2 regions of the Brevibacterium sanguinis genome follow, and region 1 is predicted to be linked to the other one. Evidence: predicted binding sites of a transcription regulator. Region 1 holds the regulator's gene; the other holds the start of a gene.

Region 1 (15,967 bases):
GGCCTCGGAGTCGATCTCCGCGAGGTGACCGGCGACGGCACGGACGGTGCCGTCTCCGCCTGCGGCGATGACCACCTCGGCGCCGGCGTCGAGAGCGGCCTGGGTCGCGGACTTGCCGGGATCGTCCTCCGCGGTCTCATGCCAGGTGATGGTGAAGTCAGGGTTCTCCGGGAGCGCTGCCTCGAGGTCCTCCTTCTCGGTCTTCGACGGATTCCACACGATGCCGACGTGATTGGCTCTCATTTCAGGTCCTTTCGCAGACGGTACTGCTTGGTGGTGCTGCTCGTTCATCGGCCGCAGCGGGCGACCCCAGACCTCACACTAACGCAGTCCTCTGAAGGCCTTCGTGAAGCGCGCACGCCGGACGACCGCGGCACGACGGGATCAATCCATCTTGTCGTATCGAGCGCGGAGGAAGAGGAACACGCCGTAGAGGACGAGTCCGACCCCGACGCCGAGGAGGAGGTAGGTGCCGAAGGGCTGTTCGCGCATGGCCTTGAGGGCGCCGTCGACGCCGGTCGACTTCTCCGGGTCGCCGGTGACGCCGGAGACGATGACGAGGATGCCGACGGCGATGAGCGTGGCGCCCTTGCCGAGGTAGCCGAGGACGCCGGTGATCGTCATCAGCTTCGCCACGGCGCTCGAGCGCGGGGTGCGCACATCGTCCTTCCAGTTGCGCCGGATGCCGTTGACGCAGAACACGATGCCGATGATCGTCACGACCCCGCCGATGACGACGAGGAGGAGGATTCCGCCGGGGGCCTGCGCGAGAGTCGACGAGGCCTGCTGCGATGACTGACCCGAATCCGAGCCCTGGCCGAAGACGAACTTGCCGAAGAGCACAGCCACTGCCGCGTAGGTGATGCCCTGCGCGATCGCGAGGATGAAGTCCTTCCAGCGGTCTCGACCGTGCTCGTCGCGCGGATCGTTCGAGCCGTGTCCGCGCAGGGTGGCCGTGCCGAAGAACGCGTTGGCGAGGTTCCACAGCGCGAGCAGTGCGCAGCCGAGCATGCACAGCCACAGCAGCACCATGCCGAAGGGCTGGGAGGCCATCTGCTGCATCGCGCCGGACTGTTCGGCTTCGCCGCTCTTGCCGAGCGCGAGGCCGGCGGCGGTGGCGCCGAGGATGATGTGGACGAGTCCGTTGGCCACGAAGCCGACTCGGGCGACCCGTTCGAACCACTTGCTGTCAGCGGCGTTGACTGCCGCATCGTCGGCCTTGCTGGCCGCCTTCTTCATCGTTGAGTCTCCAGTCACAGGACATATTGTGGCACTGTTTCGCCCAAGTGTCATTGGCTCCAAAGGCACTTTTCAGAGCCGGTGTGAGCGGGGGTGGAGTGGCGGGCACGCTGCCGGAACGGAGATCACGGGATGGCCAAAGTTTCGCAACGACCAGGCGACGGTGAGGGTCTCTGACGCCCCTGCAGGTCGGCATCTCACGCTGGCGTGATCGCCCCAGCACTGCTCTCCCCAGTGCTGTTCCGAAGAATTCACGTGACCAAAACGTTCTAAACTATGTGCGTCGTGAATGTGTCATTACTGTTACTTTCGGAAGCTCTCCTCCCTCAGCCTTTCGAAGGACAGAAATGAAGAAACTCGCCCTCGCCCCCGTGGTGGCCCTCGCCATCACCGGCCTGGCAGCATCCCCGGTCATCGCCGCCCCGAGCACCGACGCTTTCGGCCAGACGAACGTCCAGGCCCCGAAGAGCGCCGGCCAGCCCGACGCGACCGAAACCGACGACACTGAGCTCGACGCTTCGGTGTCGGTTTCGCCCGAGACGATCTCGCAGACGGATCTCGTCGAGAAGGGCGTCACCCTCACCGTGACGAACCTCGAAGCCGGGGACACCGTCACCGACGACGCCACCGGCGAGACAGTCACTGCCGAAGGCGACACGGTCTCATACGAGATCTACAACATCACCGGCGACCCGAAGGCCATTCCTGAGGGCCCGATCGAGTTCACCGTCACTGTGGAACGCGGCGAACAGTCTCAGACTTTCGACGAGAAGTTCACCGTCACCGCAGACGAGACCGAAGAGCCCACCGCTCCGGCCGTCGACCCGAAGGCGAGCCTCGTCTCTGACGAGATCACCGTCTCGGAGTTCGAAGGCGAAGGCCTGAAGTTCTCGGGCGAAGGCTTCACCCCCAATGGCTCCGTGAGCGTCGAGGGCCAGGCGCTCCCGGCGCAGGTCGCCAAGCAGGCTGAAGAGCAGCTCAAGGCGGACGAGAACGGCAAGGTCACCGGCACGGTCGTGGCTCCGAAGGACAGCGTCAAGCCCGGCAAGTACACGGTCACGTTCATCGACGACGAGTCGGGTGAGAAGACCGAGCCGCAGGAGTTCACCGTCGTCGAGGATGCCACCGAGACGCCGACCACTCCGGCCGCCGAGGCGAAGCTGACCGTCTCTCCCGAGTCCGTCACCCCGAAGGACTTCGTCCAGAAGGACAAGGGCGTCAAGCTCGTCGTCGAGAACTGCGAGCCCGGCGAAGACGTGCGCTTCGTGGTCAACCCGAAGGGCAACTCCTCGGTGACGGCGTTCGATGAAACGGAGAAGGCCGACGATGAGGGCAACGCCTCCGTCACGGTCTACGGCACCTCGGCGTCGAACCCGAGCGCGTACATCGGCGACTACGACGTGACCGTGACCTGCGGTGACGACGAGCTCACCGGCAAGTTCTCGGTGGAAGAGGACCCGAACGCCGGCGGCAGCGACGGCAATGACGACGGTGGCTCCGATGGCGGCAACGGCGGCGGAAACGGTGGAGGCGACCTGCCCCGCACCGGTATGGAGCTCACCGGCCTCGCAGCCGGTGCCGGCCTCCTCCTCGTCGGCGGCACGGCGATCTTCCTGACGAAGCGCCGCAAGAAGGGTGTCCCTTCGCCCTCGGACATCTGATCCGACCGGCCGGCTCACCTCGCTGAGCTGAGTCCCCGGCAGCCCTGAGGCGCCTGGTTCGACATTGTCGGACCAGGCGCCTCAGTCAGTTCCAGAACGCGTGCGACTGAGCATGGGCGAGGAAACGACGGTCAGCACCCGCTGCGGCTCAGGTCAGTTCGAGCGGCTCTGTTCTTGAGGAGAGCCGCCCGAACCAGGCTGAGCCGCAACCGATTTCCTGCGGCTGAGGTCGAGCGTTCAGCCTGAACCCACAGTGATTTCGGCGGCGTAGTCACTTCCCCAGCCCTCCATCGCGACGATGACGGGGTGAAGGGCCGCGCCCAATTCGGTCAACCGATAATCGACTCGAAGCGGCAGCTCACCGTGATCGGTGCGGATGACGATGCCGTCGGCTTCCAGCTCCGTGAGCTGCCTCGTCAAGGTCTTCCGATTGACCTCCGGCACCTGCCGCTGCAGGTCGCCGAAGCGGATCGGACCGTCGAACATCGCCTTGACCACAGTGATCTTCCACGTGCCGCCGAGGACTGCCACGACAACCTCGGCGGGGCAGGTCTGCAGCGCCACCGCCACTTTCTCACGCATCGCCACCACTCATCTCTCTTGTTGCGCTGAGGACCACGACGCGTCCCCAGCCTCGATATCGGCTGCGCCCTCGACATCGCCGCGGCCGGCCAGGGACACGAGTGTCCGTGCTGTTGCGAGCCGTCCCCTGCCTCCACGATAGAGGCATGGATGATTCCGCGTCGGTCCTGTGGGTGAGCGCCCACCCGGAACCGCTGTCTCTCAATGGCTCGCTTCGCCGGTTCGGCATCGAAGCCCTCGAACAACGGGGCCACTCCGTCGAGCTGTCCGACCTCTATGCCATGGATTGGGACCCCGTACTCCGGCGTGAGCAGTTCCTCGGGCCGGAACCGGGCGCCTGCGAGAAGCACTCCGGTCGGGACAATGCCTGCGGCGCGCGATTCGATGCCACCGGCGATGTTCGCCGAGCGTTCTTGACTGATCAGTTGCCTGCAGACGTCGCCCAGGAGCAAGAACGGCTTCGGCGCGCGGATGCGCTCATCGTTCAGTTTCCGCTGTGGTGGTACGGCATGCCGGCCATGCTCAAGGGATGGTTCGATCGGGTGTTCACGAGCGGTTTCGCGTTCGGCAAGGAGCCCGAGACCGGGAGGAGGCTCCGGTTCGAGAACGGACCGTTCCGCGGCCGCCGCGCACTGGTCATCGTCACCGCCGGAGATCGCGCTGGGGCTCTCGGGCCGCGCGGCATCAGCGGCGAGCCGGTCGACCTCATGTTCGGGCTTCTCCACGGGACTCTGGCCTACACCGGCTTCGATCCGCTTGCGCCTTTCGTCGTGCCCTCGGCGGACTTCCTCGCCGGAGCTGATTCCGCGGGCATCGAGGCGCAACTGGACGATCGGCTGTCCCGGCTGTTCACTGACGAACCACTGAGAGCACGACCGCAATTCACCGGCGACTACACCGACGACTGGGTTCTCCGCAGTGATGTCGCGCCCGATGCTCACGGCTTCGCCGCCCATTGGCTGTGATACCGAGGCTTTGTTCAGTGTGGCCGCGAGCATTCTTCGAGGCAGCACCCACTTGTGTCGATCGCCCTTGGTCGAGGCGCCGCGTTCTGGTGAATTTCCCGCCTTCCCGAAGAATCGGACCTCGCGGCCCGCAGCGATCAGAGGTCCGATCGCCGTTGCGGCTCATCCTGGTTCGAGCGGCTCTGTTCAAAACGTGAGCCGCCCAAAACAGGGTGAGCCGAAGCGCCGTTCGAGAGGGTGGCCGGGGTACTCAGGACGAGCGGGCCGGCGGCGCGTGCCGGACAATCGACCTCCTCGCGCCTGGTTGCCCGTGGAATCCGGGTCGGCACCCGGCTTGCGCCAGTTGAGACTGAGATGGCCAAGGCAGCCTTGGCCATCTCAGAGCAAACTGGCCCAAACCTGAACTGGCCACAACCCGGTCCGGCCGCGACAGCGAGACCGGTCTGACGGCGTGCTCCCATTTTCCGAAGGTGGCGCCGACCAGAACATCGAGGCGACCAGCGCCGCCGCGCGGCGCCCGTCACTCGCCGCGGGACCCCTCTGCCACCTCGGCGCCCGGATCTTGCCCCTCGTCCTTGCGGTCATTGCCTGCCGCCCGGCGGCGCGCTGTGAGAAGAGCCGCGACAGCGATGACCACGAACAAGCCGGTGGCGACGAACCCGGCGTACTCCGTATCCGGGGCGGGAAGGGTGAACGTCGCGGTCTCCGCCCCCGCCTCGGCGACACCGGCGATGACGACGATGGCCGCGATGAGCACTGAGAGCCCGGTGACGATGAGGTTGTAGCGGCGGAACCGCTCGCCGTCACCGGCGGCCCAGCGATAGAGCCTCGCCATCATCACGCTGTCCCCTGTGTCGCACGCCGCCATACCTGCGGCGAAGAGCAGCGGAAGCGACAGAGCGAGCAGCGGCGACGTGCTCGCGGCCGTTGCACCGGCCGCGATCATCAATCCGATCGTCGCCGCGGTGTCGAACCCGAGCCCGAAGAGCAGCCCGATGGGATACATCCGCGCCGGTCGATCGACGGTGCCGATGAGCCGGGAGAAGACTGTCGTGAGAGGTCCTCGGGGTGCGGCACCGGCTCCGCTGTCACCGTTCGGCGCCGTCGCGGGTGCACCCTCGGTGCGACGATCGCGCAGCAGGCGGATGAACGCGACGAGATTGACGATTCCGAAGACCCCCACGACGCAGGTCGCGAACAGCAGTCCCCACATCCCGAGTCCGGCACGCAGATCGGAGTCCTCGCTCACGACGAGGCTGCGAGCCGCGGCGGCACCGGCGGTGACGAGGGCGGCGGTGATGATGACGACGCTCGAGTGCCCGAGCGCGAACCAGAATCCGACGGCACCGCCGCGAAGCCGGGACTGGTCAGCGGTCGCGAGTCGCCGGGTGACGTTGTCGATGACGGCGACGTGGTCGGCGTCGAAGGCATGGCGAGCGCCGAGGAGCACGGCTGTTGCCGCCAGACCCCAGGCCGCGGCGTGGCCGATCTCGTTCGTCGAGGCGAGGACCAGGCTGAACCCTGCGATCGCGAGCCCAGCGATGACGATCAGCGGCGTCCGCATCCGCCACCAGTCCGCATCGAATCGAGTGCCGTCCACCTGCCCCGTTCCCGGCCGTCCCGCTGTCGTCGTATCCATTGTCGGTCTCCTCGTCTCAATCTTCGGTGTGCCTGTATTCATTGCGTCCCTCCCGCGTTCACCTTCCCGGTCAGGTGTGACACCCCGGGGTCCGGGGGTCGTGTGCCACGCCCCCGCAGCTCACCGTGGGCAGCTGCCGTATGCTCACTCGGCCGGTCGGGTCCACCGCTGCCACACGGAGTCGACATGCGATTCGTGAGCGGCGGCACCGATCGCTCTCGCGATCGTCCCGGGCCGTGCGAGCTCGAGCATTCGCACTGTCGTCCCGCCGCCCACTTCGTCACCCGCAGTCGGACCGGTGGCGGCGTCTCTCCTGCCGAAGAGCATCGCCGTATCGAGCACCGAGGCGGATCCGAGGACGCCCGGCAGTGGATCGGTTCCGTCGACATCGAGGTCCTCGACGAAATACGGCCTCCCCGTGCAGTCGCGCACATCGGTGCTGCTCCGCAGAGACCCGCCGACCTCGCCCGAGCGCCCGAGCACGATCGTCTCCCGCAGACGCACCGTCGCCTCGGCGCCGATGCGCACCCGCGTCGACCTGCGCACCCGCGCCCCCGACGCGACGACGAACGGGAACGTCTCCCAGATGAGACCGCCGGCCGCGCCCACCTCGATGTCGACGTCCCACCGTGACTCCGCCCCATCGGTCGGGTAGGCGACCGTGCCCCCGACGTCTTCGATGACGAGGCGGCATCCTTGCCCGACCCGGATGCCGATCGTCACCGCATCCTCGCCGAGGAGCGCCGCACCTCCGGCGACGATCGCCACATGCGCGCGCCCTCCGGCCGCGCGGGAGATCAGCCGCGGCTGCATGAGACCGGGAGCCAGACGCACCTGCGGAAGCTCGCGCCCGGCGACCAGGTCGACGGCGATGTGCGTCATCCCCGGCCATCTGCAGGCACCCGATCCGCTGGGGTCCGAACGCCGCCGTCTGCGTGCTCGAGAGGGTCGGGGCCGCCGGCACCGTCTTGGCCGGCACCGTCGCGGTCAGGATCGTCCGCGTGCCCGTGGCCCTCGCTTTCGGCGTGCGAGTGCATGTATCCCCCGTCCTCATCGGCATGGAAATGCGGTGCCATCGGACCCGGATCCTGCGGTTCGTGCGCCCCGGACCGATGCGTCTCGAGCAGCGCGAGCAGCCATGACCGCAGGCGCGCGACGGACTCCTCATCGGTGCGCGAGAGCCCGAGCACCGGGCCCTGCTCACGTGCCGCCTCGGCGTCGGAGATCATCTGCTCGACGTCGACGCCCACGTACGGCGCGAGGTCGGTCTTGTTGACGACGAGGAGATCGGCGCGCCCGATGCCGGGGCCGCCCTTGCGCGCCACATCGCCACCGCCGGCGACGTCGAGGACGAAGATCTGGGCGTCGATGAGCGCCGGCGAGAACGTCGCAGTGAGGTTGTCACCGCCGGATTCGACGAGCACGAGGTCGAGCGGATCGAAATCGGCTTCGAGCTCCTCGACTCCCGCGAGGTTGGCCGTGACGTCGTCGCGGATCGCCGTGTGAGGGCAGGCACCGGTCTCGATGGCGCGGATCCGGTCGGGATCGAGCACCCCGGCGGCCCTGAGCAGCCGGGCATCCTCGTCGGTGTAGATGTCGTTGGTGATCACCCCGATGCGGATCTCCTCGGCCAGGGTGCGGCAGATCATCGCGATGAGCGAACTCTTGCCGGTGCCCACGGGGCCGGCGACTCCGAGTCGCAGGGAACGATGCGGGGTGGGGAACTCAGGCACGGAACAGCCTCCTCGGCAGTGCGGACTGGGCCTCTGCCCAGTCCTCGATGAGCGGTGCCCCGGCAGCGGGAATCGCTGCGGGGTCGGTGAGCGTCGCCAGATCGGCGACACAGGGCTCGAAGGCGGTGCACGCCTCGAGCACCCAACCGGTGGCCGCAAGCGGATCCATCGGTTCGAGTTTGAGCATCGCAGCGGCGACCGTCTGCGCATCGTCGTAGGCGACGAGGCGAACGAGGTCGGCTGCCGGGATCCCGGCGGCTGCGGCGATGGCGCCGAGCACCACAGGACGCGGAAGTCCGCGTCGCGGCAGCACCGGGTCCACCTCGGGCCACAGCGTGACCGCCACGCGACGCAGTCCCGCACCGAGCACCTCGGCGATCTCCCGCAGTGCCGGGCTGGGAGTGCGCGCCGCCCATTCGTCGCTGATGTCGGCGAGGATCGCACCGGACTCCCGGTCGCGCCCGCCGCCGCGGTCGATCTCAGCTCCGACGACGCGAGCGCCGATCAGGGCATGGCGGGTGACGACGGCGGTGCCGGCCTCCACGCGGACGACGGTGCGCATCCGCGCGCGCATGTAGGCTGCGACCTCCCTCGGCGCGAGCCCATGGCGCAGTCCGGCTTCGACGCCGTTCGAGGTCACGTGCGCTCCCGCGGGCAGGCGGGCGTCGGCGAGGAGCATGATGATCGCCGAGGCGGCCCCGGGCCCCAGCGCGTCGAGCGTCACCGTGTCCATCAGAACATCTGGTAGAGCTGGGCGAGCGGCAGCGCATGTGCGGGTGCCGCGGTGACGAGGTCGCCGTCGATGGCGATCTGGAACGTGTCCGGGTCGATGTCGATGGTGGGACGGACGTCGTTGTTGCGCATGTCCGCCTTCCCGATCCCCCGCGTCGGCGCGACGGCACGCAGCTCCCGGCGCAGGCCCAAGCGCTCCCGCAGCCCGCTGTCGAGGGCGGCCGGAGCGACGAACGACACCGAGGTCGTCGCCCCGAGGGCATCCCCGAAAGCCGGCCGCATGAGCACCGGCTGCGGGGTCGGAATCGACGCGTTCGGATCGCCGAGACCGGCCCAGGCGATCGCCCCGCCCTTGATGACGAGGTCGGGGCGGACGCCGAAGAAGCGCGGATCCCACAGCACGAGATCGGCCATCTTCCCGACTTCGACGGAACCGAGGTGCGCATCGACCCCATGGGCGATCGCCGGATTGATCGTGTACTTCGCCACGTACCGGCGTGCCCGCTCATTGTCGGCCGGCATCGTCTCGCCGAGGCGCCCCCGCCGCAGCTTCATCGCGTGGGCGACCTGCCAGGTGCGGGTGATGACCTCGCCGATGCGGCCCATCGCCTGAGCGTCCGAGGAGGTGATCGACAGGGCGCCGAGGTCGTGGAGGATGTCCTCGGCGGCGATCGTCGTCGCCCGGATGCGCGATTCGGCGAAGGCGAGGTCCTCGGGCACGCTGGGGTTGAGGTGGTGGCAGACCATGAGCATGTCGAGGTGCTCGGCGACGGTGTTGACCGTGTGCGGAAGAGTCGGATTGGTCGAACCGGGGATGATGTTCTCCAGCGCGGCGATCGAGAGGATGTCGGGGGCATGGCCGCCGCCGGCGCCTTCGACGTGGAAGGCGTGGATGCTGCGCCCGGCGATCGCGGCGATCGTCGACTCGACGAAGCCCGACTCGTTGAGCGAGTCCGAGTGGAGTGCGACCTGCAGGCCGTGATCGTCGGCGGCGCGCAGCGCGGCGTCGATCGCGGCCGGTGTCGCGCCCCAGTCCTCATGGATCTTGTACCCTGCCGCCCCGCCGAGGGCCTGTTCGGCCAGACCCGCGGCGGAGACAGTGTTGCCTTTGCCGAGGAGGAGGACGTTGACCGGCAGTGCGTCGAGTGCGCGCAGCATCATCCCCAGATGCCACGCTCCGGGCGTCACCGTCGTCGCCTTGCTCCCCTCCGACGGCCCCGTTCCGCCGCCGACCACGGTGGTGATTCCGGTGGCGAGCGCCTCATGGATCTGCGACGGCGACAGCAGGTGGACGTGCGAGTCGATCCCACCGGCGGTGAGGATCCGGCCCTCGCCGGAGATGACGTCGGTCGACGGGCCGATCTGCAGACCCGGATCGACCCCGTCGGCGATGTCGGGGTTGCCCGCCCGGCCCAGAGCCGTGATCACGCCGTCGCGGATGCCGACGTCGGTGCGGATGATCCCCCACCAGTCGAGGACGATGACATTCGTGATCACGGTGTCCGGTGCCCCCTCGACGCGCGTCGTCGTGCCCTGGAGCATCGATTCGCGAATCGACTTGCCCCCGCCGAAGACCGCTTCGTCACCGCCGAATGTCCGATCGTCCTCGATCTCGATCCACAGGTCGGTGTCCCCGAGGCGGACGTGGTCCCCGGTCGTCGGTCCGTAGAGAGAGGCGTAGCGCTGAGCGGAGATCTCAGCCATCAGAACCGCCCGTGGGAATCTGCAGTCCGGGCACCCGGGCACGACCGCCGAGGCGGACGATCGGCACGGTCCGCGACGCCCCCGGTTCGAACCGGATCGAGGTCCCGGCCGGAATGTCGAGCCGGCAGCCCTCGGCCCGAGCCCGGTCGAACGCCAATGCGGCGTTGACATCGGGCAGGTGGAAGTGCGATCCGATCTGCACCGGACGATCTCCCGTGTTCTCGATGGTGATGCTGCCGGTGTCCGCCTCGGCGGCGCGTGCGTTGAGGAGGCGGGTGCCCTCGCGCACCCGCACGGCTCCCGGCCCGTGGTCTCTCGTGCCTGCCATGACGCGGTCCTGTCAGTCGATGGGATTGTGGATGGTGACGAGCTTGCGCCCGTCGGGGAACGTGGCCTCGACCTGGACGTCGTGGAGCATCGGCGCCACATCGTCCATGACATCGTCGCGACTGAGGACCTCCCGCCCGGTGACCATGAGCTCCTCGACCGCGGCCCCCTCACGCGCCCGCTCGATCACCCACGTGCTCAGCAGCGCAACGGATTCGGGATAGTTGAGCGGAACCCCCCGCGACAGGCGATCGCGGGCGACCATGCCGGCGACGGAGAGCAGCAGCTTCTCCGTGTCCCCCGGTGTGAAATGCATCAGCGCTCCCGGACAGGGTCGGCCGGCAGGACATGTTCGCCGAGGCGGTCGGTCGACAGTGCCAGCGAGCTGAGATAGAGCGTCTCCCCGTTCGGTCCGGTCTTCGCCGAGGCGATCATGTCGGGACGCTCGAACTCCATCTCCGTGACGTGGCACCACAGGGTCGCATCCGTGGGGTTGCCGTGGTCGTCATACATCGGCACGTCGATGCCGTCGTCCTGTCGACGCAGGTAGAAGCGCCCCCGGGTGATGATCGCCATGAGCGGTGTGGCGACGATGGCGATGCCGACGGCGAAGAGCGGGGAGAACGGCTGGACCGCGGCCCCGAAGGCACCGAAGTAGATGGCGATGGACACCCCACCGGAGAGCACGAGGGAGACGACGCCGACCGGGTTCCAGTCGTAGAGCATGCCGCGCCTGAACTCCGGGGTCTTCGGTGAGAGTCCCAGCACGTACTTGTTGATGGCGATGTCCGCGGCGACGACGCAGATCCACGACATCGCGAGGTTGGCGTAGAAGCTGAGGATCGCGTTGAGGAAGTCGAACATGTTGAGCTCCATGAGCGCCAGAGCGAAGAGCAGGTTGACGACGAGGAAGGTGATCCGCCCGGGGTAGCGCTTGGTGATCCGGGTGTATGCGTTCGTCCACGCCAGTGACCCGGAGTAGGCGTTCGTCACGTTGATCTTCACCTGGGAGATGACGACGAGGACGACGGCGAGCAGCAGGGCGAGCCATTGCGGCATCATCTGCTCGTAGGTGGCGAGCAGCTGCTGGACCGGCTCGGTCGCGAATCCGGTGGCCCCGGGCACGTTGGCGATGAGGTAGACGGCGAGGAACATGCCGATGATCTGCTTGATCGCACCGAAGATCACCCAGCCCGGACCGGCGAGGATCACCGCCGTCCACCAGCTGCGACGGTTGGCCGGAGTGCGCGGGGGCATGAATCGCAGGTAGTCGATCTGCTCGGCGATCTGGGCAATGAGCGAGAGGCAGACTCCGGCGGCGAGCATGGCCGAGGCGAAGTTCGCGCTCTCGCCGCTCTCGCCCTGGTACGCGAAGAAGGTGCTCACGGATTCCGGTTGGAAGGCGATGAGGTAGCCGACGGGGACGACCATGAGGACGAGCCAGAGCGGTGTCGTCGAGACCTGCAGTCGGGCCAGCGCCTTCATGCCGAAGATGACGAGCGGGAAGATGATGACGGTGGAGAGGAGGTAGCCGAGCGGGCGCGGGATGCCGAGTCCCAAATAGAGCCCTTGGGCCATGATCGATCCCTCGAGGGCGAAGAAGATGAACGTGAAGGTGGCGAAGATGATGTTCGTGATCACAGAGCCGTAGTACCCGAACCCTGCGCCGCGGGTGATGAGATCGAGGTCGAGGTTGTAGCGCGCGGCGTAGAAGGCCAGGGGCCAGCCGGTGAGGAAGATGATGATGGCCGCCGTGAGGATGCCGAGGATGCCGTTGGCTGTGCCGTGAGCCAGGCCGATGCTCGCGCCGATCGAGAAGTCAGCGAGATACGCGATGCCGCCCAGTGCACTCGTCGCCACCACGGCCGGTGCCCACGTGCGGTAGGAGCGCGGCGCGAATCTCAGAGTGTAGTCCTCGAGACTCTCGCGCGCTGCGGCCTTCGCCTCGCGGCTCGTCCCCGGTGGCGCCGTCGACTTGTCTGCAGACATCGTCATGGTGGTCTCCTCGGTCGCTCGTCGATCTCAACAGCGCCCATCCTGACAGTCGATTGTTTCGTCCCGTGGCGAGCAACGTTTCGCCTGTGTTTCGACAGCGGACAGTGCCGCGCACCAGGTGCCCTGGTAGGCGCAGTGCGCTCACACGACTCTGGCCGCCGGACGGTTGCCTGTCGTGAGTTCTCGCAACCCATGACTCGCGCCCTCTGAGGCTCCCACCCTCGCAGCCTCACGTTGCGGCTCATCCTGGTTCGAGCGGCTCTGTTCAAAACGTGAGCCGCCCAAAACAGGATGAGCCAAAGCGACGTTCGGGTGGTTCGGCGGGGTTACACAGGTCGAGCGATGTCGGCGAAACGGGCGTGTGCCGGACAAGCGACCTCCCCACGCGCAACGCCGGTGGAATCCGGGTCGGGGCCCGGTTTGCGCCAGTTGAGACTGAGATGGCCAAGGCAGCCTTGGCCATCTCAGAGCGAACTGGCCACAACCCGATCCGGGCATGAGAAAGGGGCGGATCGCTCCGCCCCTGGAAATGATGCTCCGCCCCTGGTCACAGCCACCCGTTGCCGCTCAGGCTGCCGTCACAGCCGCTCGGTGCCGCTCAAATTTCCCTCACGCCTTCGCCGGGCCGCGCACTCTTCGGGTGGTGAAATCGTCGTAGAGCACGACGGCACCGGCCTCCGATTCGGCGGTGACCTTGGGTCGCCGGCCGCGCGCGATCGAGACGACATCGCCGCCGGAACCGGCAGCGAAGACACGCGAATCGCGTTCGCGTGCCGCCGCCTCGGCGAGGACCTCCTCCTCGAGTTCCCGGTTCCGGCTGCGCAGGGCGTCGATCTGGTTCTGCATCTCCATGATCTTCTTGATCCCGACGAGGTTGACCCCCTCGTCCTTCGAGAGATGCTGGATCAGGCGCAGCTTGGCGATGTCCCGCCCCGAGTAGCGTCGGCCCTTGCCGGCCGTGCGCTGCGGGGTGACGAGACCCATCCGGTCATACTGCCGCAGGGTCTGCGGGTGCATCCCCGCCAATTCCGCCGCCACCGAGATGACGTAGAGCGCTGCGCTCTGAGAGAACTGCATCCTGCCTCACTGCCTCAGCTTGCCTTGGCCCGATCGAGCAGGCCGGCACGCGGGTCGTCGGATTCCGTCGCCGCCTTGTAGGCTTCGACGGCTTCCTTCGCTTCCTTCGAGAGGTTCTTCGGCGCGACGATCTCGACGGTGACGAGCAGATCGCCCGTGCCCTTCTTCGTCTTCACGCCCTTGCCGCGCACCCGCAGGGTCCGACCCGAGGGCGTGCCCGCGGGGATCTTCACCTTCACCGGCTGACCGCCGAGCGTGGGCACCTTGACCTCGGCGCCGAGCGCCGCCTCGTCGAAGCTCACCGGCAGGTCCATCCGCAGGTTGTCCCCGTCGCGGGTGAACACCGGGTGGGGCTTGACGTGGACGGTGAGGATGACGTCACCGGGATCGCCGCCGTTCGGGCTCTGCTTGCCCTTGCCGGCCAGTCGGATCTTCTGTCCGTCCTTGACGCCGATCGGGGTGCGCACGGTCAGCGGCTTGCCGCCGGGCATCTGCAGCTTCACGGATGCGCCGTTGGCCGCCTCGGTGAAGCTGAGGTTCGTCGAGGACTTGATGTCCCCGCCCTTGACCGGTGGCGAATATCCGCCGCCGAAGCCCGTGTCGTAACCGCCGCCGTAGCCGCCGTACGACCCGCCGCCGAACCCGTTGAGGAGATCGGCGAGATCCGGGGGCACGTCGCCGTAGCCGCTGCCGCCGCCGAACCCGCCGCCGCTGTAGGTCGTCCGGGTCCGGGTGCGCCCGCCGCCTCCGAAGAGGTCGGAGAACACGTCGTCGAAGCCGCCGCCGGCTCCCCCGGCACCACCGGCGCCGGCGCTGAACCTGGCACCGCTGCCCATGGCGCGGACCTGGTCGTACTGTTCGCGCGATTCCTTGTTCGACAGCACCTGGTGGGCCTGTCCGATCTCCTTGAACTTGGCCTCCGCCTCGGCGTCCCCCGGATTCGCGTCCGGATGGTACTTCCGCGCGAGCTTGCGGTAGGCCTTCTTGATCTCGGAGTCCGACGCGTCCTTGGAGACGCCGAGGGTCTTGTAGAAGTCCTTCTCGAACCAGTCGTTCTGCGGTCCGGTACTCATCTGGCACCTCCCTTCTTCTCAGTCCTGTTGTGCCTGCCGGTGCGTGTCCGCCCCGGCTCTGTCATTCGTCCGTTCATCTGTCTGCTCACAATCCGCAATCCCCGCGAAGGCTTCCCTCCCGGTGATTCCGGACCGTCGCCGAGGCGGTCCCCGCTCCCAGCGTCCGTGGCCGGACGCTGGGGTGGCGGGTCACCTCGGCGAAGGTGGAACGGTCAGTCCTCTGGCTGCTGCACGCCGACGCGGGCCGCGCGGATGATGCGATCACCCATGCGGTAGCCCGGCTGCATGACCATGAACACCGTCGGCACCTCGACTTCGTCCGACGGCTGCTGCATGAGAGCCTCATGCAGGTGCGGATCGAACTCGTCGCCGACTGCGCCGTACTGCTCGACGCCGACCTTGGCCAGCGCGTCGATGAGCTTGTTCACGTGGGCCTCGAAGGGCCCGGAGACGTCGCCGTTCTCCTGCGCCAGACGCACCTCGTCGAGGACGGGAACCAAGGCCTCGACGACCTTGACGGTTCCGCCCACGGACGCCCGCTCGCGTTCGCGATCGGCGCGCATCCGGTAGGCCGCGTACTCGGCGTTGATGCGCTTGAGGTCGGCGAGGTGGGCCGCGGCCTCGGAGCCGGGAGCGGGTTCGCTGCCGGCCGCCTCGGTGTCGTTGAGCGATGAGGCGTCGGCCGGGATCTCGACACCGAGGTCGCTGGCGTCGGCCAGCACCTCCTCGGTGTCGGCTCCCTCACCGGACTCCCCCGAAGCCGACTGCGGGTCGGCTTCGGGACGGAGCTCACCGGTCTCGGGATCGACCCGACGCTTGTCATGGAAGGTGAAGCCTGGCTCCTCGGACGACGGATCGTTGCCCTCGGTCGTCATTACTTCTTCCCCTCGTCCTCATCATCATCCACGACCTCGGCGTCGACGACATCGTCGTCGGCACCGGTGCCTGCGTCGCTGCTGCCCTGGTCGGCACCACCGGCAGCGCCACCGGCCGCGCCGGACTCCTGCTGCTGGTAGATGGCCTCACCGATCTTCTGCTGCTTCTCGGTGAGCGTGTCGAACGCCTTCTTCACGGCGTCGTCGTCTTCGCCGTTGAGAGCTTCCTTGACAGCATCGACGTCGCCCTGGAGCTCGGTCTTGATGTCCTCGGGCAGCTTGTCGGCGTTGTCGTCGAGCAGCTTCTGCGTCTGGTAGGCGAGGTTCTCCGCGTTGTTGCGGACGTCAGCGGCCTCACGGCGCTT
Region 2 (15,967 bases), on a different contig from region 1:
GGGCGCAGCGGGACCTGCTCCTCGGCCGCCGCCGGCGCGTGAGAGAGCGCGGTCAGCCCGACGCTCAGCCGGATCTGGAAGTTAAGGAACGACACGAGCTGCGCGAGCGTGACGATCCCGTCCTCATCCCAGCCGGCCGCGAGCAGCCGCACGAGATCCTCCGGCCCGGCATCGCGGGGATGGAGCACGAGCAGGTGAGCGAACTCGAGCGCCGCCGAGGTGACCGGACCGAGCGTCTCCCGTGACTTCGCGTCGACGACGAGCTCCGGCCCGGGAACGCTCTCCGCGGCCAGGGCCGCAGAACCGTAGGACCCGAAGGGCCCTCGCACGGGACCGCTGGCATCGAGGTCGACGACGACCTCGTCGAGGAGCTCCGCCACGGCCCACGAGGCGGCCTCGTCCTCGTCGCGGAGGAGATCGCGGTAGAACTCCTCACCCGCGCTCGATCCGAGCAACCCCGCGGTGAACGCGGCGACGACGTAGCGATCGCGGTGGGAGAAGTCGCCGGGGTCCTCGGGTTCGAGGAGCGCCTCGAAGCTCAGCTGCGCATTCTCCTTCGCCTGCGCGCGGTGGTCGCGGACGAGATCGAGCGGGTCACCGGGGGCGATGCCCGCGAGCGTGTTGATGATGTCGGTCATGGCGCGACCCCTGCGGATTCTGCGATTCCCGCTGACCGTGCGCCTCCCGCAGACTCTGCGACCCCCGCGGACTGTGCGATCCCCGCAGACTCCGCCGGAGCCGCCCCGTCGACGCGCAGGCCGAGGGCGGGGGCCACCTCGGTGGCGAGCAGCTCGATCGAGCGCAGGGTGTGCGCGTTCGTCGCCGGCACCGAATGGACCTGGAAGCTGACATCCGACACCCGCCCGAGCACCCGGTCGGCCGCGAGCCGCTCGATGATCTGCTCCGGCGTGCCGAGGTAGGTGTCCGTCGCGGTGAGCAGCTCGTCGAGGTCGAGGCCCGAGGTGTCGTACCCGACGAGCCGGTCCGCCTCGGCGCGCAGTGCGGGTTCGGTGAGCGCGCGCAGACGGGGCAGGTCCTCGGCATCGGCGACGACGGCGGTCCGCGACGCGAGGATCCGCGGTGCGACACCCGCCGGCAGCGCCTCGAGGTACGTGTCGATGACGGGCAGTTGGATCTCATCGAGGCTCGCCCCGAGGTTGTCGCCGGGTCGCGGCTGCGTGCGCGAGAGCATGAGGCCGTCCCCGGCAGCTCCCGCAGCACCGGCCCCACCGGCGGAGAACGTCGCCTGCCAGAGCCGATCACCGAGGCCGCGCCGAGTCTGCGAGCCATCCGAGGCAGACCCGGCCGCCGACCCACCCGCCTCACCGGGGGCCGCCCCGCCATCCGCCGACCCAACGCTGTCCGGTCCCGGATAGAGGAGGTGACCGGTCTCGAGCGCATCACCGCGGAGCAGCGTGCGCAGGGTCGCGAGGTTGTCGGCGAAGACCTCGCGCCGCTCATCGAACGTCGTGCCGAAGGCCGGGAACGATCGGGGATTGCCGCCCGAGCCGAGGCCGATCTCCAGCCGTCCTGCGGCGAGCACGTCGACGACCGCGGCGTCCTCGGCCACGCGCACCGCGTTCTCCATCGGCAGGGTGATGATCGCCGTGCCCAACCGGATCCGGTCCGTCCGCGCGGCGGCGTGGGAGAGGAAGACGAGCGGGGAGGGCAGTCCGCCCTCGGCGGCGGAGAAATGGTGCTGGGCGACCCATGCCGTGCCGAATCCGAAGCGCTCGGCCTGCTCGATCTGCTCGAGCGCGAAGCGATACCGCTGGTCAGCCGGAGCATCCTCGAGGAGGCGGGTGAAGAACCCGAGCGTCGGGCCCACCGGTGTGGTGTTCGTGGTCTCAGTCGCAGAGTTCCCAGTCGCAGAGTTCTCAGTCGCAGAGTTCTCAGTCATCGGTGTCTCAGCTTTCTGTCGGAGCGGAAGGAGTGGAGGCGGCAGGGGCTGGCAGGTCCAGCGGCCGGGGGATCGCGTCGAGGAGCGAGCGCGTGTAGGCGGTCTGCGGTCGGGTGAAGAGGTCCTCCGTCCGACCGCTCTCGACGAGGTGTCCGCGCGACATGACGGACACGGTATCAGCGATCTGGCGCACCACGGAGAGGTCGTGGGAGATGAAGACGTACGTCAGTCCCAGCTCGGTCTGCAGCTGCCCGAGGAGGTCGAGGATCTGCGCCTGCACCGTGACGTCGAGAGCGGAGACCGCCTCGTCGAGGACGACGAGCTCGGGTCCGGCGATGAGCGCACGGGCGATCGCGACGCGCTGCAGCTGCCCGCCCGAGAGCTCCCGCGGCCGCCGATCGACGAACGCCGTCGGCAGTGCGACTCGCTCGAGCATCGCGGTCACGCGCGCACCGCGCTCGGCCCGGGTTCCGATCCGGAAGTTCCGCAGCGGTTCGGTGAGGATCGCCCCGATCGACTGCTGCGGGTCGAGCGCCGAATACGGGTTCTGGTGGACGAGCTGGACGGTCCGCCGCAGGCTCCGCAGCCGCGCCCGGCGGTCCCGGCCGACGCCGAGGTCCGCGGCATCGATCTCTCCGATCCGCACCGTCCCGGCCTGCGGGGTGAGGAACCCGGCGAGCGCCCGACCCGTCGTCGTCTTCCCCGACCCCGACTCCCCGACGATGCCGTGCGTCGTCCCGCGCGCGACCGTGAGCGAGACGTCCTCGACCCCGATGACCTCGCCGAGGCGGCCGGCAGTCCCGCTCTCACCATCAGTCCCGTTCTCACCGGCAGTCCCGTTCTCACCAGGAGCGTCGTCCCCGCGGGCGTAGATCTGCGTGAGCCCCTCGACCGCGACGAAGGGGCTCTCACCAGGCTCACCAATATCGCGGGCCACCCGGTCCCGGAGCCCGGTCCGCGCGTGCAGCGCGGGGGCGTCGGCGAGGAGCCGGGCGGTGTAATCGGCCGCCGGACGGGAGAAGATGTCGGCCGCCGTCCCGGTCTCGACGACGCGGCCTGCGCGCATGACGACGACCTCGTCGGCCCGCTCACCGGCGACCGCGAGATCGTGGGTGATGAGGAGGACGCCCATGCCCGTCTCCGCGCGCAGCTCGTCGAGGAGGTCGAGGATGCGCTTCTGCACCGTGACGTCGAGAGCCGAGGTCGGCTCGTCGGCGATGAGCAGCCGGGGCCGCAGCGCGATCGCCGCCGCGATGAGCACCCGCTGGCGCATGCCCCCGGAGAGCTCGTGCGGATACTGGTCGGCGCGCATCATGGGCCGGTCGATGCCGACGCGTTCGAGGAGGTCGATGACCTGGGCGCGAGCGGCCCGGCGGTCGGCCCGCTTGTGGATGCGCAGCGCCTCGGCGACGGACGTCCCCACGGTCTGCAGCGGGTTGAGCGAGTTCCCGGGATCCTGCGGCACATACCCGATCTGCGCCCCGCGCACCCCGCGCCAGCCCTGCCGGGACAGCGTCGTGAGATCGACGTCGCCGAGGCGGATCCCTCCTGAGGTCACCCGCGCGGTCTCCGGGAGGAGGCCGAGGACGGCGTTCGCCGTCGTCGATTTGCCCGACCCGGACTCGCCGACGACCGCCGTCGTCTCACCCGGACGGACGACGAGGTCGACGTCGTCGACCGCGGGATCGGCGGAACCGCCTCGGCGGGAGTAGTCGACGGTGAGACCGCGGACGGCGAGCAGCGCAGCGGACCCGGCGGGAGCCGGCGCGGTGACAGCGGGAGCGGTCGAGAGGGTCATGAGGTGACCTTTCGCAGGGTGTTGCCGATCTGGTGGGTGGCGAGCACGACGGCCATGACGACGAGGCCGGGCAGGACCGTCAGCCACCATGCGGTGGCGACGAAGTTGCGGCCCTCGGCGATGATGAGGCCCCATTCCGGGGTCGGCGGCGGGGTGCCGTAGCCGAGGAAGCCGAGCGTCGAGATCTGGAGGATCGCCGACCCGATCTGGAGGACGGCGAGCGTGAGGACCGGGGAGATCGAGTTCGGGAGGATGTGGCGCCCGAGCACCGACCAGTACGTGCCGCCGGACCCGTAGGCCGCGGCGACGTAGTCACTCGTGTTGATCCGCACGGCCTCTGACCTCGTCAGACGCGCGAACTGCGCAATCGCGGTGACGCCGACCGCGATCGCCGCGTTGATCGTGCCGAAGCCGAGGACGATGACGATCGAGAGGCTGAGCAGGATCGCGGGGATCGAGAGGAGGACGTCGACGGCGCGCATGAGCACGTCATCGACCCAGCCGCGGCGCGTGCCGGCGATGAGCCCGATCCCGGTGCCGACGATGAGCCCGACGCCGACGGCGACGAGGGCCGCCAGCAGCGACTGGGACGCGCCGTGGACGACCCGGGCGAAGACGTCGCGGCCCGTCTGATCGGTGCCGAACCAGTGGTCGGCGCTCGGCGCGAGAAGGGCCGCGGTGTCCCCGCCGTCATTGGGATCGTACTGCGTGAAGAGACCGGGCACGAGCGCCCAGGCGACGGCGATGAGGAGCACGAGCGCCGACACCGCGGTCGCCGGCCCGATGACCGCGCCCGCCGCCCCGAGCCGAGTGACGCTGAAGCGAGTGCCGCCGGACCGACTGCCGCGGGACCCGTCGGGGCCGGTGCCGTCACCGGTCGGTCGGTTGAGGCTCGTGCGGGTGAGACTCGAGATGAAGCTCATGGCCTCGCCTTCCTCGTCGCATGATCGTCGGTACCCCAGTCCAGCTCGACGCCGACGCTGCTCGCGCTCGCCGCCAGGGCCTGCTTCGTCCGGTCGTCGGGTGTCCGTTGTCGTGTCGCCGTCTGCGATGGTCTCCGCAGTCCCCGCGCCGAGGCGGTTCCCCGGCCGCGTCGGAGTCGGACGTCGACGACGGGGTAGAGGAGGTCGACGACGAGGTTGATGACGACATAGCCGAGCGTGGCGAGGACGACGACGGCGAGCAGGATCGGATTGTCGCGGTTCGTCACCGCCTGCGCGGTGATCTGGCCGATGCCGTTGCGGCCGAACACGGTCTCCGTGACGACGGCGCCGGCGACGAGTTCGCCGAAGATCAGGCCGACGATCGTCAGCCCCGGCAGCAGCGCGTTGCGGGCGACGGCGTGGACGAGGATCCACAGCTCGGAGGCCCCCTTCGCGGCCGTCACCTTGACGAAGCCCGCGGCCTTGACCTCGGTGATCGAGCGGATGAGGACCTGCGCGATCGGGGCCGACAGCGGGACGGCGACGGTGAGCGTGGGGAGGACGAGCGCCTCGGCGGGGCCGGGGGAGACGACGGAGACGAAGCCGAGCTGGAACGAGAACACCTGGATGAGGAGGATCCCGAGCCAGAACACGGGGATCGAGATGAAGAGGCTCGGCACGGAGTCGAGGACCCGGCGCACCCACGCCCGCGGGCCGGTCGTCGGGCCGAAGGTCGCGAACACCGCGATGAGCACGCCGAGGACGACCGCGGTGAGGAAACCGGAGACCGCGAGTGCGAGCGTCGAGGGCAGGGCGGCGGCGACGATCGTCGACACGGCGGCTCCCGTCTGCACGGAGAACCCGAAGTTCCCGGTGAGGAACCCGCCGAGCGTGATGAGGTAGCGGGTGAGCAGCGGTTCGTCCGCGCCGGTCTCCGCGCGGATCGCCGCGACCTGGTCGGCCGAGAGTCCGAGCGCGGGATCGGCGAAGCGGGCGGTCACCCCGTCCCCGGGGATGACGGAGAGGAGGACGAACGCCGCGGTGAAGGCGAGCAGCAGGACGAGGAGAGCCTGTCCGAGCCGCAGCCAGAGGTATCTCAGGTCGATCATCATCAGCTCGCAATCCAGGTGCTGTAGAAGTCGGGGCGGCCCACGGGTTCGGTGGCGAAACCATGGACGCGGCGGCGGAAGGCGAAGACCTGCGGCTCCTCGAAGAACGGGAGGACGTAGGCCTGGTCGACGAGGTAGGACTGGACCGCCTCGGCGGCGGCCTGGCGACGCGCCGTCGCCGGTTCGGAGGCCAGGGCGTCGAGGAGACGGTCGATCTCCGGGTCGACGGTGTCGTCCGCGGCGTCGTCGCGGCCGGCGGCGTTGAGGAAGACGTCCCGGTTGACCGAGGCGTAGTTCGACCGCAGGTTGTCGTAGTCGGCCCGGGCGACCATCGAGTGGTAGATCTGGATCGAGTCGAGGTCGAGGGCGTCGAGCGTCTGCTTCGCCTGGTCGCCGGGGTTGATCGACAGGCGCACCCCGACGCGGCGCAGCTGCTGCTGGACGAGCGTCTGCACCTCGTTCGACCGCGGCTGCGGCAGTGCCGTGTTGACGGTGAGCGCGAGGACCTGTCCGTCCTTGACGCGGTACCCGCCGGCCCCGCGTTCGGCCCAGCCCGCCTCGTCGAGGAGGCGGTTCGCCGCGGCGGGGTCGTAGACCCAGGCCCCGGTCTGGTCCGTGTAGCCCATCGCGCCCTGCGCGAGCAGCCCCGTGGCGAGCGGGTAGTTCGGGGTGAAGAGCTTGTCGACGATCTCCTGGCGGTCGATCGCCGAGATGAGGGCCCGGCGGACGCGGATGTCGGCGAGCAGGGGGTGGCGGAAGCGGAAGTTGATGCTGTTGTTGATCCCGTTCGTCGCCTTCGCATAGAGGCGCAGCCCCTGCTCGGACACGCGCGGCTCGTCGGGGGCCTGGACGTCGCGGACGCCGTCGGCCTGGCCGGAGAGCACTGCGCCGATGCGCACCGAGTACTCGCTGTTGACGAGGTAGTCGATGCCGTCGAGGTACGGCCGGCCCTGATGCTTCAGGTGCGGCGGCGCCCAGTCGTAGTCCTCCCGGGCGCGGATCGAGAGCTTCGTCCCGATCGTCTCGGCGGTGATGCGGAAGGGACCGGCCGTGTGGATCTTCGTCGCGCTGCCGGGACCGAAGCCCTCGGCGTCGAGGTCGAGGGTGGAATCGGCGAGGAGTCCCGCGTTCATCGTCGATGTCGCCTGCGCGAAGCCGGGGGAGGGCGCGGTGAAGTGGAAGCGCACGCGACGGTCGTCGAGGACCTCGGCACGGTCGTAGTTCGAGATCTGCTCGGACACGGGCAGGGTGCGCGATTCGTCGCCGCGGCCGAAGAGGTCGAAGTTCTTCGCGACGTTCGCCGCCGTCAGCGGGGACCCGTCGGAGTACGTGACGCCCTGCCGCAGGGTGAACGTGAACTCGGTGGCGTCGGCGCTGATCTCCGGCAGCGCGGTCGCCAGCCACGGGAAGAGCTCGAGGGTCTCAGGGTCCTGCCAGAGCAGGCGCGCGGAGATGTTGTTCATGATCCCGCCGTTGGGGTAGAAGCCGACGGACGGCGGGTAGAGGAGCGTCCACGTCTGCGGCTCGAAGTACGTGAGCACCCCGCCGTTCACGGGCGGACCGTCGGTGAGCGGATCGGTGTCGGTCGGGGTGCAGGCGCTCAGTGCGGCGAGCGCCCCGAGGCCGAGACCGACGCCGAGCACACTGCGCCGGGTGGTTCCGCCGAGGCGGGCAGCAGGCACAGCGGTCGCGCGGTGCCGGGGACGGAGGTCCGTCATGGTGGTGAAGTCCTTCGAGCAGGCGGGGCGGTGTCAGTGGGGCTGCGGAGATCGCGGCGCCGGTGGAGCTTTTTAGCTCAACAATCGACGCGGTGAATCGATTCCGCGTCGGCGCACATCGGCATTCGCCGTGTCGCGTCCCAGGTGGTCGTCTGCATGCCCTGAAGTCAATCCCATCCGCGTCATGACTGTCAATTCGTGCCTTAATATTGAGACATGATGCTGCCTGCGACCTTCGATCATCTCGTCATCGCCGTCCCGGATCTCGCGCAATCTGTTGAGCAATGTGAGGCGATTCTCGGTGTTCGTCCGGTGTCCGGAGGGGCGCACCCCGGGCGCGGCACCGCGAACGCGCTGCTCGGGCTCGAGATCGCCGGGACCCGGACCGAGCGCGGCTACCTCGAGCTCCTCGGGCCCGACCCCGAGCAGAACCCCGATCCCGCCGCTGACCCGACGGCGCCGGACCCGACGGCCCCAGACCCGACGGCACCCGACCCGACGGCGCCCGCACTGCCCCCGGCGCTCGCGGGGGTCACCGCACCGCTCGTGCAGCGGTGGGCGATCCATCCGCGGGGATTCGACCGGGCCGTCGCGGCTGCCGCGGAGGCGACGGATCCGCCCGTCGACCTCGGCGCGGTGTTCGATATGTCCCGCCGGACACCGGATGGTGAGACCCTGCGGTGGCGGCTGACGCGACGGACTCCGCTCGCGCTCGGCGGGATCCAGCCCTTCCTCATCGACTGGCTGGACACCCCGCACCCGGCGAGCCGCGCGATGCCGACCGTCGCCCTCGCCCAGTTCTGGGCGACGAGCCCCACGGTCGCGGACACCCGCGCCGTGCTCGCAGCTCTCGATGCGAGAATCGAGGTCGAAGCGGGGGAGACCGACGCTCTCCACGCCCGACTGGAAGGACCCGGTGGCACATGGCTGCTCTGATCCCCGCCCATCTCGACCACCTCGTCGTCACCGTCCCCGACCTGCCCGCGGCGGTCGCGGAGATCGAACGGGCCACCGGAGTGCCGGCCGTGCCCGGCGGCCGGCACCCCGGACTCGGGACGGCGAACTTCCTCATCGGGCTGGCACCGGCTGGCCGGCCGGACGGGGCGCACACGTATCTCGAGATCCTCGGACCCGATCCCGAGCAGGAGGCTCCGGCCGACGGCACGCTGCCGCTCGACGCGCATCTCGCGACCGCCCCGACCCTGCGCACGTGGGCGATCCACCCGCCGGCCATGGCGGCGACGGTCGCCGCCGTGCGCACCGCGGGCATCGACGTCGGCGAGGTCAGGGACATGTCGCGCGAGACCGCCGAGGGGAACCTCCTCGCGTGGCAGCTGACGAGCCGGTCCCCGCTCCCGCAGGAGGGGATCCAGCCGTTCCTCATCGACTGGGGTGACTCGGTCCATCCCGCCGAGGCGGCCCTGCCCTCCCTCGATCTCCTCGAGTTCATCGTCGAGGTGCCCTACGTCGCTGCGACGCGGAGCATGCTCGAGGTCCTCGGGGCCGGTGACACCGAGGTCGCCACCGGGCCCGAGCGCCGCCTGCGGGCGCGGCTGCGCGGTCCGGGCGGGGAGCTGACGTTCTGAGCGTACGGTGCCCGTCGCTTCGAGACTCGGCAGAGACCGCGATCCGGCAGAGACCGCGATCCGGCAGAGACCGAGATCCGGCAGGGACTGAGATCCGGCAGAGAGAGGGAACCCGCGGCTAGACTCGCAGGTGTGATTCCGCCCCTCATCCCCACCGGCCGCAGTCCGCGCGCTGCACGGATCGGTCGCGCCGCCTCGGCGTTGGTCGTCGCTGCCCTCCTCACCGCCGTCAGCGCGTGCGCGCCCGAGGAGGCCGAGGAGACCCGGCCGACACCGCAGGCGGTCGAGACGATCGCTGCCCCGTCGGTGACCGACCCGGCCGATCTCCCAGGACCGACGGCCACGGGACCCGGCGGTGATTCGGCCGGTGCGGTCGGCGTGACCGAAGGCGACATCGAGATGCAGGGCAGCGGGAAATGGGCGCGCCCGGCCGCTGAGGTCGGGCCCAACCGCGACGGCGGCAGGGCGTTCACGGTCGCCGTCCGGGTCGAGGACAATCTGCCCATCGACGTCGATGGCGCCTCCGACTTCATCATCGCGACCCTCCAGGACGAGCGCGGCTGGCAGGACATCGACGACGTGTCGATCGAACTCGTCGATTCGGGGCAGGACGCGATGATCAGTATCGCGAGCCCGAACACCGTCGATGAGATGTGCCTGCCGCTCAAGACGCTCGGGAAGCTCTCGTGCCGCAACGGCCCGAACGTCATCCTCAATGCCAAGCGCTGGGTGAGCGCGACTCCGGAGTTCGACGACATCACGCAGTACCGGCAGTACCTCATCAACCACGAGGTCGGGCATGCGCTCGGTCACGGCCACGAATCGTGCCCGGGTTCGGGGGAGACCGCCCCGCTCATGCAGCAGCAGACGAAGGGCCTGTCCGGCTGCACGCCCAACGGCTGGCCGTCCCAGGGGTAGTGGGTTCGGCCGCCTCGGGGATGACCGGCCGACTGCGATTGACGACAAGCTGAGAGTCGAGGTCAGCCCTCCCTGAACCGTCTGATCGCAACGTCCTGTTGGGCGAGGCGGCGCAGGGCGAGCAGTACCGGTTCGAGGAGCAGGGTGCCGAGCACCGCCTGCCGCACGGCGCTGTCGATCTCGGCGGTGGGCACGGTGTCGACCTCCGCCTCGGCGAGGTCGTGGACGGTGCGCCCGTAGCGAGCGAGGCCGCCGTCGATGAGGTCGATGCCCGCCGCATCGAGAGCCCGCAGCGCCGTGGCGAGCTGGTCGACTTCGACGCTGTCGGGGTCGATCGTCCACCCGAGTTCGGCGACGAGGCCGAGGGCCGCCTCGGTGCTGGTTCCCTCTGGCCCCTGACGGGACGAGCCTGTCTGACGGGGTGGGCCTGCTTGACGGGGGGCCTGCGCGGGCATCGTCGCGTGCTGTGCCGCGCCGAGCACCTCGGAGAACGTCTCCGGCGGATCGTCGATGACGCCGAGCACGCGTTTGGCCGCCTCGATGCTCAGTCGGGCCGGGCCGAGGAGGGCGCGGATGAGCTCGAGACGGTCGACGTGCGCCTCGGAGTAGACCGCCTGCGTCGCCGACGTCCGCTCGCCGGCCGGCAGCAGTCCCTCCCGCAGGTAGTACTTGATCGTCGCCACCGGCACGTCGCTGCGTCGCGACAGCTCAGAGATCCGCACAGAGTCCTCCTTCTTGCGTCTGATCCTTCTTCCGGCTGATTCCACCCTCCGTCCCCTTGACATTGGACAGTATAACTATCCAATATTGGAGAGTGCAGGTATCCATTATGTCAGGAGCTCACGATGACGACGACTCGACTCACCCATGATTACGACGGCGAACTCGTCGTCTTCCACATCGGCATGCGCATCCGTCAGTGGTGGCGCCCCGACCTCTGGCTGCCCGTCTTCCAGGCGATGCCGCCGATGCTCCGCGAGCTCTCGCAGGACCCCGACTCCGGACTCCTCGGCTTCCGGCTGATCGCCGACCCGCGCGGTCCGTGGACGGTGCAGTACTGGAGTTCGCTCGAGAAGCTCTATGCCTACGCCTCCGATCCGCAGGCGTCCCACCGACCCGCATGGTCGGCCTTCAATCGGCGCGCGCGGAATGCGCCGCGTGCCGTCGGCGTGTGGCATGAGACCTACCCGGTGGCCGGTGCGGAGTCGATCTACGTGGGCATGCCCCCGATCGGACTCGCCGAGGTGGTCGGATCCCGCCCGGTCACCGGTCGCAGCCATCGCGCGGCCGACCGCCAGGCCCGTCTGGATCGGTGAAATCACTGGTCAGAGCCTTGGTTCCGATGGGTAAGCGAGACCTCCATCACGCCGGGGAGGGACGGGGAATATCACCGGGAGGATTCTCGTTGATTGAGTCAAACAGACGTATATGAGTCACCCTGGCTCAACTTCCAAAGGAGACCGTTTTGGCTAACTTCTTCGGACCTTCCAGTGGTGGCGAAGGCTCTTTCGACGAGTTCCTCGCCCGCTATCTGCAGGGTCAGAACACACCACGGCAGGGCCGTTCCGTCGACATCAACCGGTTGCTGTCCAAGCGCACGCGTGAAGTCGTCGATGGCGCTGCCGAGTACTCGCGGCGGCGCGGACAGGAAGAGGTCGACGCCCTCCACCTGCTGCGCGTGATGGTCGATTCCGAGCACGGCTCGGCGTCCCTGCGCCAGGTCGGCGCGGACCCCGAGGCGATCGCCCGGGCCATCGACGAGCGCCTGCCCGAATCCGCCGAGGCACGCGAGACCGAGGGCGCGCCGACACTGACCGGCGCTGCCCAGAAGTCGCTGCTCGACGCCTACCAGGTCGCCCGCGCGTTCGGCTCGACCTACATCGACCCCGAACACCTCTTCTTCGCCTTCGTCCTCAACCAGGAGATGCCCGCCGGGCGGATCCTCGCGCAGGCCGGGGTCACGCAGGCGACCCTGCAGGCCGGTGCCCAAGCGGCCGAAGCCAAGCAGACGCAGGGCGGGACGACCGAGTCCGGTGAGGGGGAGTCGATGCTCGAGAAGTTCGGCACCGACCTCACGGCGCTCGCCGCTGAAGGCCGGCTCGACCCGGTCATCGGTCGTGCCACGGAGATCGAGGAGACCATCGAGATCCTCGCCCGCCGCACGAAGAACAACCCCGTTCTCATCGGTGAGGCCGGCGTCGGCAAGACCGCCATCGCCGAAGGCCTCGCCCAGGCCATCGAATCGGGCGAGATCCCCGCGCAGCTGCGCGGCAAGCGCGTCGTCTCCCTCGACATGCCCGGCATGCTCGCCGGCACCCGCTACCGCGGTGACTTCGAGGAGAGGCTGACGTCGACCCTCGACGAGATCGCCGAGGACGGGGACACCATCGTCTTCGTCGACGAGCTCCACACCCTCGTGGGCGCCGGCGGCAACGGCGAATCGAACTCGATGGATGCCGGCAACATCCTCAAGCCGAGGCTCGCCCGCGGGGATCTCCACCTCCTCGGCGCGACGACTCTGCGCGAGTTCCGCACGATCGAGAAGGACTCGGCCCTGGCCAGGCGCTTCCAGCCGGTCATGGTCGGGGAACCGACCATCGAGGACGCCGTGACGATCCTCGACGGCCTCTCCGGTCGCTATGCCGAACACCACGGCGTCACCTACGACGCCGAGGCGATCCGCGCCGCCGTCGAACTCTCGCACCGCTACATCACCGACCGGTTCCTGCCGGACAAGGCGATCGACCTCATCGACCAGGCCGGTGCCCGGCTCTCCCTGCGCCGCGGACCGGTCGTCGACACGGCGGCGATGCGCGCCGAACTCGGCGAGCTCGAAGCGGAGAAGAACTCGGCGGTCGCCGCGGAGAACTTCGAACGGGCAGGCGAGATCCGCGACGAGATCTCGCGCCTCACCGACCGACTCGAGGAGGTCCTGAACTCAGCGACCGCCTCGGCGGAGGACGGTGACGGCGTCGTCGATGCCGAGCAGATCGCTCAGGTCGTCTCCCGGGCCACCGGGATCCCGGCTTCGAGCATGACGCAGGAGACGAAGATCCGTCTCGCCGGGCTCGAGGATATGCTCCACGGGCGCGTCGTCGGTCAGGACGACGCCGTGACCGCGGTGTCGAAGGCCATCCGCCGGTCGCAGACCGGAATGGGCGACCCGGCCAGGCCCATCGGCAGCTTCCTCTTCCTCGGCCCCACGGGCGTGGGCAAGACGGAGCTGGCGAAGGCACTCGCCGCGACCCTCTTCGACGACGAGTCGGCGATGATCCGGTTCGACATGAGCGAGTTCGGGGAACGGCACACCGTGTCCCGTCTCGTCGGCGCCCCTCCCGGGTACGTCGGCTACGACGAGGCCGGTCAGCTCACCGAGCAGGTCCGCAGGCGGCCGTATTCAGTCATCCTCCTCGACGAGGTCGAGAAGGCGCACCCGGATGCGTTCAACCTGCTGCTCCAGGTCCTCGACGACGGTCGGCTCACCGACGGTCAGGGCCGGACGGTCGACTTCCGCAACACGGTCATCATCATGACCTCGAACCTCGGGTCCGAGTTCATCGGCCAGAGCACTCCGCTGGGCTTCACCTCGGCGGATGCCACGGTCACCGACCATGACCTGCGGGCGAAGGTGATGGGCAGGCTCAAGGAGGTCATGCGTCCCGAGTTCCTCAACCGGATCGACGAGACCGTGATGTTCACCCGCCTCGACCGCGCCCAGCTGCGGGAGATCGTCGGACTCCAACTCGAACTCTCGATCGAGCGCCTGGGGCGTCAGGGCATCGCCCTCGACGTCACCGCGGAGGCCATGGACTGGCTCGCCGAGGCGGGCTACGAACCCGAGTTCGGTGCCCGTCCGCTGCGCCGGGTCATCCAGCGCGAGCTCGACGACCGGATCGCTGACATCCTGGTCACCGAGGCTGTCGCCGAAGGCGGAACCGTCGACGTCACCGTCGTCGACGGACAGCTCACGGTGGCTCCTCGCACCGAGGCGGCTCCGCTGGCGGCCTGACCGGTCGCCGGCGCGAGGCGCCACCCTCTTCGACGCGGTGATCCGACATTTACGCCCTTTGCAAAGGGCGTAAATGTCGGATCACCGCGTTGTTGTGTCTGCAGGGCGTTGAAGGCGCTGCCTAGGCCCGTGGGGCGCCCGTGTGATCGACGCCGAGGGCGCGGTTGATCGTGATCCGCTCGACGAGTGTCCACGCGGTCGTCGTCATGAGGTAGAGGGTCGCGGCGAGCGGCACGAACGCGGCGAAGACGGCGGTGAGGAACGGCATGAAACTGAGCATCCGCGTCATCCCCGACAGGTCGACCCCGCCGGGCAGCTGGGTCGCGGAGTCGGCCGCCGAGGTGGTCGGCTGCGGCATGAGCAGGTGGCGGGAGAGCGCGGCGACGACGGCGATCGCGACGATGAGCCCGGCATAGAGCAGTCCCGCGACCCAGGTGAGGTCGCCTGCGCCGATGAGACCGACGAGGCTCGAGCTCAGCGGAATCCCGAAGAGCGTGTGCCCGAGCAGCTCGTTGGCCTGACCGCCGATCGTCGGCTGGACGAAGAGGCCGTAGACGGCCATGAGCACGGGAATCTGCAGGAGCACCGGCAGGCAGCCGGCGAACGGGGAGGCGTTCTCCTCCCGATAGAGCTCCATGAGCTTCTCCTGCATGACCTGCTGGTTCCCCTTGTGCCGCTTCTGCAGCTCGGCGATCTTCGGGGCCAGGCGCTTCCGTGTGATGCCGGCCCTGACCTGCGAGAGGCCGACGGGGATGAGGAGGGTGCGCACGGCGAGGGTGAGCACGATGACGGCGATCGCCGCACTGCTCTCACCGGCGAGCGGTTGGAGGAGGTCGCTGAGCGCGGTGACGAGCCAGTACGCGCCGGAGACGAGGAGTTTGATGGGTGGGAATTCGTAGATGTTCACAGACGGTGTCCTTCGTTCGTCCGGGTGAGCACGGAACCGGGCTCACGCGGCGTGCACGCGCACTGCGACAGTGCTCGGGCACAGGGGTGGGGTCGTCACCTGAACGAGGAATAAGCTGCTGGACTCCCGCGCCGAGGCGGGGCAACGGGGCCGTGCCAACAGGACAGCACCGAGGCGGGGCAACGGGGCCGTGCCAACGGGGCAGCACCGAGGCGGGACAACGGGGCCATGCCAACGGGGCAGCGCCGAGGTGGGGCAACGGGGACATGCCAACAGCGCAGCGCCGAGGCAGGGGGCAGTCCCGTCAGAGCATCGCAGAGGAGTCGTCGTTCAGGCGTGGGCTGAGACGACGAAGGACGGCGCTCTGGCCATCACGGTGCCCGGGGTGCCGGGTGCGGCCGGCATGCGGAAGTCGCGGACCGCCGAGGGCTCACGGCGCATCCACGGACCGTGCGGGGCCAGGGAGAGCACGCGCACGAGCGCACTCGCCGCCCACACCCCGACGGGAGTGAGGAACGCGGCACCGAGGAGGACGAGGACGAGAAGATGCGCCGGCGACTGCGGAAGCACCGCATCGACATCGGCGCTGAGCACGACGACGATGAGCTGGATCGCCATCCACAGACTCAGCATCGCACCCGCCTTCCCCCAACAGTTCCTGCGCTGTCGACGATAGCACGCGCGTCTGCCCACGGCAGGCACGATCCGCTCCCGGCAGAATCCGCACCGGCGACCGCCTCGGCGCTGTCATCGTGGGGACATGTTCACACTCACCGCTCCACCGGTCTGGGACGAGAACGACGACGTCCCCACCGTGACCCCCGTCCCCGAATCCCAGCGCATGCTCTTCGCCCACCGCTCGGTCGTCTTCAACGGCGAGCTGCGCGACGACAACGGCATGGAGATCGCCTCCCGCCTCATCCTCCTCTCGGCCGAGGACCCGGCCGCCGACATCTTCCTCTGGATCAACTCCCCGGGCGGGTCGGTGCCGATGATGCACGCGATCGCCGATGTCATCGCCGCCCTGCCGAACGATGTCGTGACGATCGCGTTCGGGTGGGCCGCCTCGGCGGGGCAGTTCGTCCTCACGATGGGCACG

What was found. Region 1 encodes HspR, which represses chaperone genes until heat shock. Its sites were predicted from a motif close to AAGTTGAGTCNNNNNGACTCAACTT; they were not measured.
Region 2: the regulator HspR is predicted to act here: its motif matches at 11,378-11,402, upstream of ABD154_RS13030 (ATP-dependent Clp protease ATP-binding subunit).

What each region holds. Positions count from the first base shown of each region.
Region 1 is NZ_BAAAMB010000014.1:154,086-170,052, forward strand. Features, by position in the region: gene ABD154_RS15450 (diacylglycerol/lipid kinase family protein) at 1-243, opposite strand, end outside; gene ABD154_RS15455 (DUF1206 domain-containing protein) at 385-1,257, opposite strand; gene ABD154_RS15460 (LPXTG cell wall anchor domain-containing protein) at 1,587-2,900, shown strand; gene ABD154_RS15465 (winged helix-turn-helix transcriptional regulator) at 3,138-3,482, opposite strand; gene ABD154_RS15470 (NAD(P)H-dependent oxidoreductase) at 3,629-4,447, shown strand; gene ABD154_RS15475 (HoxN/HupN/NixA family nickel/cobalt transporter) at 4,968-6,086, opposite strand; gene ABD154_RS15480 (urease accessory protein UreD) at 6,231-6,968, opposite strand; gene ureG (urease accessory protein UreG) at 6,965-7,819, opposite strand; gene ABD154_RS15490 (urease accessory UreF family protein) at 7,812-8,552, opposite strand; gene ABD154_RS15495 (urease subunit alpha) at 8,552-10,255, opposite strand; gene ureB (urease subunit beta) at 10,248-10,583, opposite strand; gene ABD154_RS15505 (urease subunit gamma) at 10,596-10,898, opposite strand; gene ABD154_RS15510 (purine-cytosine permease family protein) at 10,898-12,571, opposite strand; gene ABD154_RS15515 (heat shock protein transcriptional repressor HspR) at 13,187-13,654, opposite strand; gene ABD154_RS15520 (DnaJ C-terminal domain-containing protein) at 13,669-14,727, opposite strand; gene ABD154_RS15525 (nucleotide exchange factor GrpE) at 14,940-15,602, opposite strand; gene dnaK (molecular chaperone DnaK) at 15,602-15,967, opposite strand, start outside.
Region 2 is NZ_BAAAMB010000010.1:228,931-244,897, reverse strand. Features, by position in the region: gene ABD154_RS13085 (alkylhydroperoxidase domain protein) at 1-638, opposite strand, end outside; gene ABD154_RS13080 (LLM class flavin-dependent oxidoreductase) at 635-1,828, opposite strand; gene ABD154_RS13075 (dipeptide ABC transporter ATP-binding protein) at 1,908-3,698, opposite strand; gene ABD154_RS13070 (ABC transporter permease) at 3,695-4,621, opposite strand; gene ABD154_RS13065 (ABC transporter permease) at 4,618-5,730, opposite strand; gene ABD154_RS13060 (TIGR04028 family ABC transporter substrate-binding protein) at 5,733-7,448, opposite strand; gene ABD154_RS13055 (VOC family protein) at 7,665-8,384, shown strand; gene ABD154_RS13050 (VOC family protein) at 8,372-9,034, shown strand; gene ABD154_RS13045 (DUF3152 domain-containing protein) at 9,167-9,952, shown strand; gene ABD154_RS13040 (MerR family transcriptional regulator) at 10,015-10,674, opposite strand; gene ABD154_RS13035 (DUF4188 domain-containing protein) at 10,798-11,268, shown strand; gene ABD154_RS13030 (ATP-dependent Clp protease ATP-binding subunit) at 11,418-13,961, shown strand; gene ABD154_RS13025 (YidC/Oxa1 family membrane protein insertase) at 14,083-14,868, opposite strand; gene ABD154_RS13020 (hypothetical protein) at 15,199-15,501, opposite strand; gene ABD154_RS13015 (ClpP family protease) at 15,629-15,967, shown strand, end outside.